2 regions of the Staphylococcus sp. 510 genome follow, and region 1 is predicted to be linked to the other one. Evidence: predicted binding sites of a transcription regulator. Region 1 holds the regulator's gene; the other holds the start of a gene.
The links. Region 1 encodes NrdR, which represses ribonucleotide reductase genes. Its sites were predicted from a motif close to AACACNATATATNGTGTT; they were not measured.
Positions count from the first base shown of each region.

Region 2: a site for NrdR is predicted at 2,290-2,307, ahead of nrdD (anaerobic ribonucleoside-triphosphate reductase). Genes of this name have one in related genera too.

Region 1 is NZ_JBXVVK010000001.1:397,247-402,083, reverse strand. Features, by position in the region: gene gap (type I glyceraldehyde-3-phosphate dehydrogenase) at 1-833, shown strand, start outside; gene nrdR (transcriptional regulator NrdR) at 1,120-1,590, shown strand; gene dnaB (replicative helicase loading/DNA remodeling protein DnaB) at 1,591-2,973, shown strand; gene dnaI (primosomal protein DnaI) at 2,974-3,894, shown strand; partial or broken gene AC2D8K_RS01875 (hypothetical protein) at 3,987-4,083, shown strand; gene thrS (threonine--tRNA ligase) at 4,263-4,837, shown strand, end outside.
Region 2 is NZ_JBXVVK010000002.1:198,049-202,885, reverse strand. Features, by position in the region: gene nrdG (anaerobic ribonucleoside-triphosphate reductase activating protein) at 1-402, opposite strand, end outside; gene nrdD (anaerobic ribonucleoside-triphosphate reductase) at 405-2,243, opposite strand; gene AC2D8K_RS02860 (CHAP domain-containing protein) at 2,565-3,314, opposite strand; gene AC2D8K_RS02855 (ArgE/DapE family deacylase) at 3,676-4,837, opposite strand, start outside.

The DNA of each region.
Region 1 (4,837 bases):
TTCGTTATAAAAATCAAGATATCAAATTAGTTTCAGATAGAAATCCAGAAAACTTACCTTGGAAAGAACTTGATATAGATGTTGTCATCGAAGCAACTGGTAAATTCAATCATGGTGATAAAGCTATTGCACATATTAATGCTGGTGCAAAAAAAGTATTATTAACAGGCCCATCTAAAGGTGGTCATGTTCAAATGATTGTGAAAGGTGTCAATGATGAAAAGCTAGATGTTAATGAATACGATATTTTCAGTAATGCATCATGCACAACTAACTGTATTGGGCCGGTTGCTAAAGTATTAAATGATGAATTTGGTATTGTGAATGGTCTGATGACTACAGTACACGCAATTACTAATGACCAAAAGAATATTGATAACCCACATAAAGATTTACGTAGAGCACGTTCATGTAATGAAAGTATAATTCCGACATCTACAGGCGCTGCGAAAGCATTAAAAGAGGTACTACCTGAAGTAGAAGGTAAATTACATGGAATGGCACTAAGAGTACCAACTAAGAATGTTTCACTTGTAGATTTAGTTGTAGATTTAGAACAAAATGTAACAGTAGAACAAATTAATGATGCATTCAAAAATGCAAATTTAGATGGTGTATTGGATGTAGAAAGCGAACCACTTGTTTCAGTAGATTTTAATACAAATCCAAATTCTGCAGTAATTGATGCACAATCTACAATGGTTATGGGTGATAAAAAAGTTAAAGTTATCGCTTGGTATGATAATGAATGGGGATATTCAAACAGAGTTGTTGAAGTAGCAGAACAAATTGGTAAATTGATAGAATCTCATAAAGCAGTAGAAGCTGTATAAAAATCATTTTTTAGCGACTGCCAATGTAACCTTTAATGCTAAAGGTTACATTGGCAGTTTTTTTGTTCTTATAAAGTGGGGGTATCAAATTTATCATAAATTAAATAGAGAAAAATTTAAATTTAACATCATTTTTGAAAATGTCACATTTTTTATTTAGGTTGTTATATTTAATGATATAAAATAGTTTACACTTTTAGTCATATAATTTAAAAGGTGCTTTCTTTTGTAACGTGCGAATTTATAGTATAATTGAGCATAATCTAAATAGAAAAGGGTGACAATCATGAAATGCCCAAAATGTAATTCAACGCATTCGAGAGTAGTAGATTCACGTCATGCAGAAGATGCAAACGCGATTCGTCGAAGAAGAGAATGTGAAAATTGTGGTACAAGATTTACAACATTTGAACATATTGAAGTGAGTCCATTAATAGTAGTGAAGAAAGATGGAACGAGAGAACAATTTTTAAGAGAAAAAATCTTGAATGGATTAGTTAGGTCATGTGAAAAACGTCCAGTGAGATACCAACAACTAGAAGATATAACAAATAAAGTGGAGTGGCAATTAAGAGATGAGGGTCATACTGAGATTTCATCTAGAGAAATCGGAGAACATGTAATGAACTTATTAATGCATGTTGATCAAGTTTCTTATGTTCGCTTTGCTTCTGTATATAAAGAGTTTAAAGATATTGATCAACTGTTGGCCTCAATGCAAGGTATTCTTAATGATAATAAACGGAGTGATTTATAAATGGGGTTAAATTCCTTTGAATTAGGGTTAAGACCACAAGATAGTTTTGAAGTGATACAAGATTTTTATTTAAACTCACAACATCTTGAAATATTAAACCGTCTGTTTACACCTTTAATTGGGCCTCAAGCAATTGGTTTATATCATTTTATGCATCAATTTTCCAATGATATTGAACAACCATTAACCCATTATGTCATTATGAATGAACTTAAAGAAAATTTAATCGACTTTAGAAATCAAATGGATTTGTTAGAAGCAATTGGTTTAATGAAATCATTTGTTAAACATGATGAGCAACAAACACATTTTATATATCAATTGATTCAGCCGCCGTCACCATCCCAATTTTTCAATGACCCTATGTTATCTGTATTTTTATATAGTGAAGTTGATAAAAAAAGATACCAAGTACTAAAGAAACATTTTGAACAAACTTTTAGAGATTTAACGCAGTATCAACAAACAACGAGAAAGTTTACAGATGTCTTTAAAGTACCCAATAGAATATTAGATATCGACACACAAGATATACCTAAAGCGAGTGAGTATCAAGGACTTGATTTGTCTAATGAATCTTTTGATTTTGATATGTTGAAACAGATGTTACATAACCACTTCATTTCAAATGAAATCGTGACAAAAGACGCTAAAAGTCTTATTATTCAACTTGCAACTTTATATGGTTTAACGGCTGACGCGATGAAACATATTATATTGAATTCAATTACTAGTGCTCAACAATTATCTTTTGAAGAGATGCGTAAACAAGCGCGTTCATATTATTTAATAGAACATGAAAACCAATTACCTAAATTAGAATTGAATAAAAGCATTAAACAAAGTGAAAATTCGAACCAATCTAATGAAAACCCTAATCCTGAAAATGATACGGAACAATGGCTTCAATTGTTAGAACAGACGAGTCCAATTGATATGTTAGCCTCATGGTCTGAATCAGAACCAACATTGTCTCAAAAGAATATGATTGAAGAATTAATTCATAGAGAAAAAATGAACTTTGGGGTTATTAACATCTTATTACAATTTGTTATGCTCAAAGAAGATATGAAATTACCAAAATCATATATTTTTGAAATTGCTTCGAATTGGAAGAAGAAAGGGATTACTACGGCTAAACAAGCTTATGAATATGCCTTGAAAGTTAATCAACCTAAACCATCTTATGAGAATAAATCGCAACCTTATCAAGGTTATAATCGTAAAAGTAAATTGGTTTCTAGAGAGAAAACACCTAAATGGTTAGAAGAAAGAGATAATCCGAATGCTACAGAACTTTCAAAAGATGAAAAGGATGAACAATTTGAAAAGGATAGACAAGCATTCTTAGAACAATTAAATAAAGATTGGGAGGAGGATTAGATGGAAAGCTTTAAGAATATTGTAGGTTCAAATAAAGATTTCGAAAAGAGAATTGCTAAAATACGTCAGCAGGTTGTTAATGATCCTGATGTTAAGCAATTTTTAAATGAACATCAATCAGAATTAACTAATGCCATGATTGATGAAGATTTAAACGTTCTACAAGAATATAAAGATCAACAAAAGCACTATGATGGGCATCATTATAATGAATGTCCTAATTTTGTTAAAGGCCATATACCAGAATTATATATCGAAAATGAACGTATTAAAATCCGCTATTTGCCATGCCCATGTAAAGTGAAATATGATGAAGAAAGACTTAATTCTCAATTGATTACATCACATCATATGCAGAGAGATACTTTAAATGCAAAGATTAAAGATATTTATACAACTGGACGTAATCGATTGGATATTGCAATGCAAGTTAATGATATATGCAAAAAGTTAATAAATGGTGAGAATGTCAAAGGGCTATATCTGTATGGACCTTTTGGCACTGGAAAGTCATTTATTTTAGGTGCCATAGCAAATCAACTCAAAGCTAAAAAAGTGCCATCTACTATAGTTTATCTTCCCGAATACATTCGCACATTAAAAGGTGGTTTCAAGGACGGGAGTTACGAAAGAAAATTACAAAGAATTCGAGAAGCTAACATTTTAATGCTAGATGATATTGGTGCAGAAGAAGTAACGCCATGGGTTAGAGATGAAGTTATTGGCCCATTATTGCATTATAGAATGGTTCATGAATTACCCACTTTCTTTACTTCTAATTTAAGTTATGATGAATTAGAACACCATTTATCAATGACACGTGAGGGTTCAGAAAAAACGAAAGCAGCTCGAATTATTGAACGTATTAAGACGTTATCCACACCTTATTTCTTAAAAGGTGAAAACTTTAGAAACAATTGATATTTTCATAAAATGTTGTATAATAGAATCAAATCTAAATCGTTGAAACTGTTGAAGACATGATAATTTAATCACTGTTACACAGAAAGCCGTTGTTTGATGAGAATATGGCTAATAAATTAAATTATTACTACTTTAATGCATGGTATTTGTAATGAATACTCGGCTCAAGACCGTTATCTTATGTAGAGAAGACGTTAAAATTGCTCGTTTTTAATCGAGTATTGTTTTAACGCTTAACTAGGGTGGTACCACGACAATCTCGTCCCTGATTTAGGGATGGGATTTTTTTATTTTCTCTATAGTTTTACATTGATTTATTTCAATAAGTCAACGATATGATTTTTTATAATTTAGGAGGTTATAGTATGGATCAAATTAATATTCAATTTCCAGATGGTAATTCAAAGGCATTTGATAAAGGCACTACTACTGAAGATATAGCTCAATCAATCAGTCCAGGTCTACGAAAAAAAGCTGTAGCAGGTAAATTTAATGGACAAATGGTAGATTTAACACGACCGTTAGAAGAAGATGGTGAGATTGAAATTGTTACACCAGGCAGTGATGAAGCATTGGAAGTATTGCGTCATTCAACTGCTCATTTGATGGCTCAAGCATTAAAACGTTTATACGGGGATGTTAAATTTGGTGTAGGTCCTGTCATTGAAGGCGGCTTCTACTATGATTTCGATACAGATGAAAAAATTTCATCAGATGACTTTGAAAAAATTGAAAAAACAATGAAAAAAATTGTCGATGAGAATCATAAAATCGAAAGAAAAGTAGTCACTAGGGATGAAGCTAAAGCATTCTTCAAAGATGATCCATACAAATTAGAATTAATTGATGCAATACCTGAAGATGAAAATGTAACGCTATATAGTCAAGGAGAATTCACTGATTTATGTAGAGGTGTTCATGTACCATCTACGTCTAAAAT
Region 2 (4,837 bases), on a different contig from region 1:
TACATATTCTAATAATTCAAAACGTAGCCCCTTATCTTGTGAAAGATATTCATATTGAAACCCAGTCCAAATCCATATTGTTTTGGTCTGTCCAAATCTTTGTCGAAATGCTTGCACGAGTCTCAATGTCACATCTAAATTACAAAAGGGTTCGCCTCCTAAAATACTTAAGCCACTAATATAACCCGGTTCACAATATGAGAGAATCTCTTGTAATATTTTTTCTGTAAATGGTTCACCATATTTAAAATGTTGTGCCGCTTTGTTATAGCAATCTAGACATTGGAATGGACATCCCGAAACATACACACTACACCGTACACCCTCACCGTCTACAAAGCTATGTGTTTCAATTTTGGCTATATATCCCTGTCCATGTTCTATTCCTAATATAGATGTCATGATTAAGATTCCTTCATATGTTTCACACGAGCACACATTTCTTTATGACGTCCTTCAATCACAGGTCGTTGTACTGGATTACCTAAATAACCGCATGTCCGTTTAACAACATCGACCGTTTCAGGGTTATCATTACCACATTCAGGACATTGATAGCCTTGTGGTGTTGATTTAAAATCTCCATCAAATCCACATTCATAACAGTGATCTATTGGAATATTAGTACCTAAATATCCTACCTTATCATAAGCATAATCCCATACCGCTTCTAGTGCTTTAATATTATGATTTAATTTAGGATACTCACAATAATGGATAAAGCCACCACTCGCATAATAGGGATAATCTTTTTCAAAATCTAATTTTTCAAATGGCGTAATATCTTTTCTTACATCATAATTAAATGAATTTTGATAATAACCTTTACTTGTAATATCTGGAATATCTCCAAATCGTTCTTGATCTAAACGGCAAAAGCGATCAGTCAGTGACTCACTAGGTGTACTGTATATACTGAACCAAATGTCATATTGTTTTGTCCATTGCTTTTGAAGACGTTGCATTTCTTTTAATATTTCAATTGTAAATGCTTTGGCTTCATCATTATGTTCCCAATTAGGACCATAAAAGACTGTAGCAGTTTCATATAATCCGATGTATCCCATGGAAATCGTAGCTCTTTTATTCTTAAATAGCGCCATTACGTCTTCATGATCATCGAGTTTATATTTAAACGCACCGCTTTTATATAAGATAGGTGCATTATTAACTGTCGCTTCTTTTAATCGCTCTATTCTATATACTAAAGCATCGTGCATCAACGTCATTTTGTGATAAAAATTTTTCCAAAACGTTGTCATGTCACCTTGTGATTCAAGCGCGATTCTTGGTAAATTGAGAGTGACAACACCTAAATTGCAACGGCCATTATTTTCACCTTGTTCATTACGCCAACTTGGTAAAAAAGATCGACATCCCATCGGCGCTTTAAAATCGCCTAATAGTTCAACGATTTTGTCGTAATTTAATATATCAGGATACATACGTTTTGTTGAACATTCTAACGCAAGTTGTTTGATGTCATAATTAGGATCATCTTTTTTCAAATTAATACCATCTTTAATTGAAAATACTAATTTAGGGAAAATGGCAGTGACACGATCTTTACCTAACCCTTTAATTCTCGTGTTCAATATCGCCTGTTGTATTTTACGGCTTAATGTATCTGTTCCTAAACCAAAGCCTAATGTAACAAATGGTGTTTGACCATTCGAGGTATATAATGTATTAATCTCATACTCCAAACTTTCAATGGCGTCATTAATATCTTTAGTAACTTGTTGCTCTACATATGTTTCTAGCTGCTCAGCTTTAACATAGGCCTGTGCTACTTCACGATGATGTCGTTCATTATGTTGTGCATACTCACTCAACAATTCATCTACACGATCCACTGTACATCCGCCGTATTGACTACTAGAGACATTAGCAATGATTTGCACAAGTTGTGCTGACGCTGTCTGAATAGATTTTGGGGAGGTTACATTGGCATTACCTATTTCAAAGCCATTTTTCAACATACTTTTTGCATCAATTAAGCAACAATTTGTTAATGGTTGGAATGGATGATAATCTAAATCATGAAAGTGAATGTCACCATTTTGATGCGCCTCAGCAATATGTTTAGGCAATAAATAATTTAAAGCATATGATTTTGAAACAATACCTGCCGTTAAATCACGCATAGTCGAAAAGGTATTGCTATCTTTATTAGCATTCTCATTTACGATAGTTGGATCCTTCTCAATCAATCCAGTCAATGATTGTTCTAGTTGATTCATCTTACCACTCTTTTCTATATATATATAGTGTTTATTTAAAATTTAAAACACAACATATAGTATTACAATGTATAATCGATGACTTAACTAAACTGTCATAAGTTTATTACTAATTCATGAACAACTATAAAAATAATCATTCAATTTTTGAAATCATTGTTTTGAAAATTGAAGTATGTCAAATAATAATAAAACCCCATGGATGCACGAATTTAATAGCATGACAAATATGTCATACACATTAAAAATTTAATCCAAAACAAAAAAAGAACTCGAAATAATATTAAATATTATTTCGAGTTCGCATTTAAACATATATCATTATGAAATGTAGTTGTATGAACCAGCTTGGCTAGCTGAAATTGTACGAGTTGAAACGTTACCTGGTCCACCATTATAGTTCATTTCTGAAACTTTGATTGAACCATCACTATTTACATTTTCAACATAGGCAACGTGACCAAATGCACCTTGTGATGTTTGCATAATTGCACCTTGTTTAGGTGAATTACTTACATTATAACCATCTTGTGCTGCTGCGTTTGCCCAGTTACTTGCGTTACCCCAATTAGAACCAATTTTACCGCCAACTTTGTCATATACATAATAAGTACATTGACCAGCAGTATACGCATTTGAACCAGAACCTGATTGTCCAGAAAATGCAGTTGAGTTATTTGAAGATGGCGCATTTTGTGTAGTCACTTTGATGTTTTTATCTGATGTTGAATAATCAGCACCTAATCCGCCACCTTGATTATTGGTATTGTCAGTTGTGTAAGATTGTGTATTTTGATTATTGTTTGTAGCGTTATTTGAATTGTAGTTTTGAGTAGCTTGGTTACCATATGAATAACTATTGTTATTGCCTTGTTGTTGGCTAGGACTCCAATTACCTTTCCAATCATAGTGGTAGTTACCTTGTTGATCAATCGTATATGTGTATTCATATGAATAAGGGTCATTAGGATTATATCCGTTATTGTTTTCTGCTGCATCTGCATCATGTTGCATTAAACCAAATGTTGCGAAACCTGCTGTTGCAATTGTAGCTGTAGCGATTTTTTTCATTTTAAATATCCTCCTAAGAATGATAAAGCTTTTTTTGTTTACTATCTCGTGGCTACCTTCAATTTTCTATAAACATATAAGTTTTTTCTTCGTTAAATAACGACAAGACACACTCTAACAAACAAACAAGATTTTGTGGGCAATGTTAAGATTTTGTAAATGAATCATAATAATTCAACATTTTTTGTAAAATTGTTGGGTTATCATTGTAATGGGTTTCAAAAGGGTAGCTATGCAACTTAATCATTTTGTTCATATTAATTATTACTACGTATGTAATTTATCTGACAATTTTTAGCATAAAAAAACTAAGATTATTGCATTTCATTCCCACAATAATCTTAGTTCATCTCACTTTCCTTTATTTGCTTTTGTTTAAATAATTCAACATTACTTGTTGATACATATCTGTATAGTCTAAATATCTTGATTTATAAACATATTCATCTGTTTTGTGTGCCATAGTCATATGACCTGGGCCAATAATAGCTAAATCAAAGTCTTCATCTTTATCTACTAATAATTCTGCTGCATCAGTCGCCCCAACTAAACCAGATACTTTAAATTCATTATTATAATCTAAAAAGCTTTGTACTAACGTGTTATCTTTTTGAGAATATACGGTTTGATGATCGACAGTCACTTCTAAAGAAAGTCTGTCACTATCAACCTCTTCTATCGTATCTTTAAATAATTTTTCAATGGCTCGATTATCATATTCAGGTACAGTTCTCACATTAAATTCAGCATAGGCTTCTTCAGGAACTGTATTAAATTGTTCTCCACCTCGTATAATCGAATTAACAATAACCAGTCCTGCTGCTACGTCTTCAACTTTTTCTTCCGTCTTATCGTCAACTTGGTCTCCAAAAAATTCATCTATAAATGGGTGAACATCAAGTGCATGTGTTCCTTCGTTTTTCTTGATATCATCATAATACTTTTCTTTAATTTTTTGAATAAATTCAATGAGGGTATTAATCGCATTATGTCCCAGTGATGGTAATGAGCTATGTGCGGGCACGCCTTTAGATGTTACTTTTAATCCCATGGACCCTTTTGAGGCGTAAAATACGAAGCCATCTGACGGTTCGGCAATAATTAAACCATCTAAATCATCAACATAGCCTTGTTCTTTAAGTTTCTCTGCCCCTGACATTTCTCTTTCTTCTGCTGTAGTAGCCATTAATCTAATTGAACCTTGTTGTAGATGACCTGACGCTTTAATTTCAATCATAGCAATAACTAATGCTGCTAAACCGCCCTTCATATCAGTCGTACCTCGACCGTACAATTTACCATCTTCTTCTGTTAATTTAAATGGATCATGCTTCCATTCATTATGATCCCCAGCATCAACAACATCCATATGCCCTGAGATACCAAGCTTCGGCGACCCATCACCAATTTCAGCTATTAAATTAGCACGATTATCATCCACTTCTAGAATTTTTGAATCTATGTCATATTTGCTCAATAATGATTTAAGATATTTACATACTTCAAGTTCATTATCATTTTCA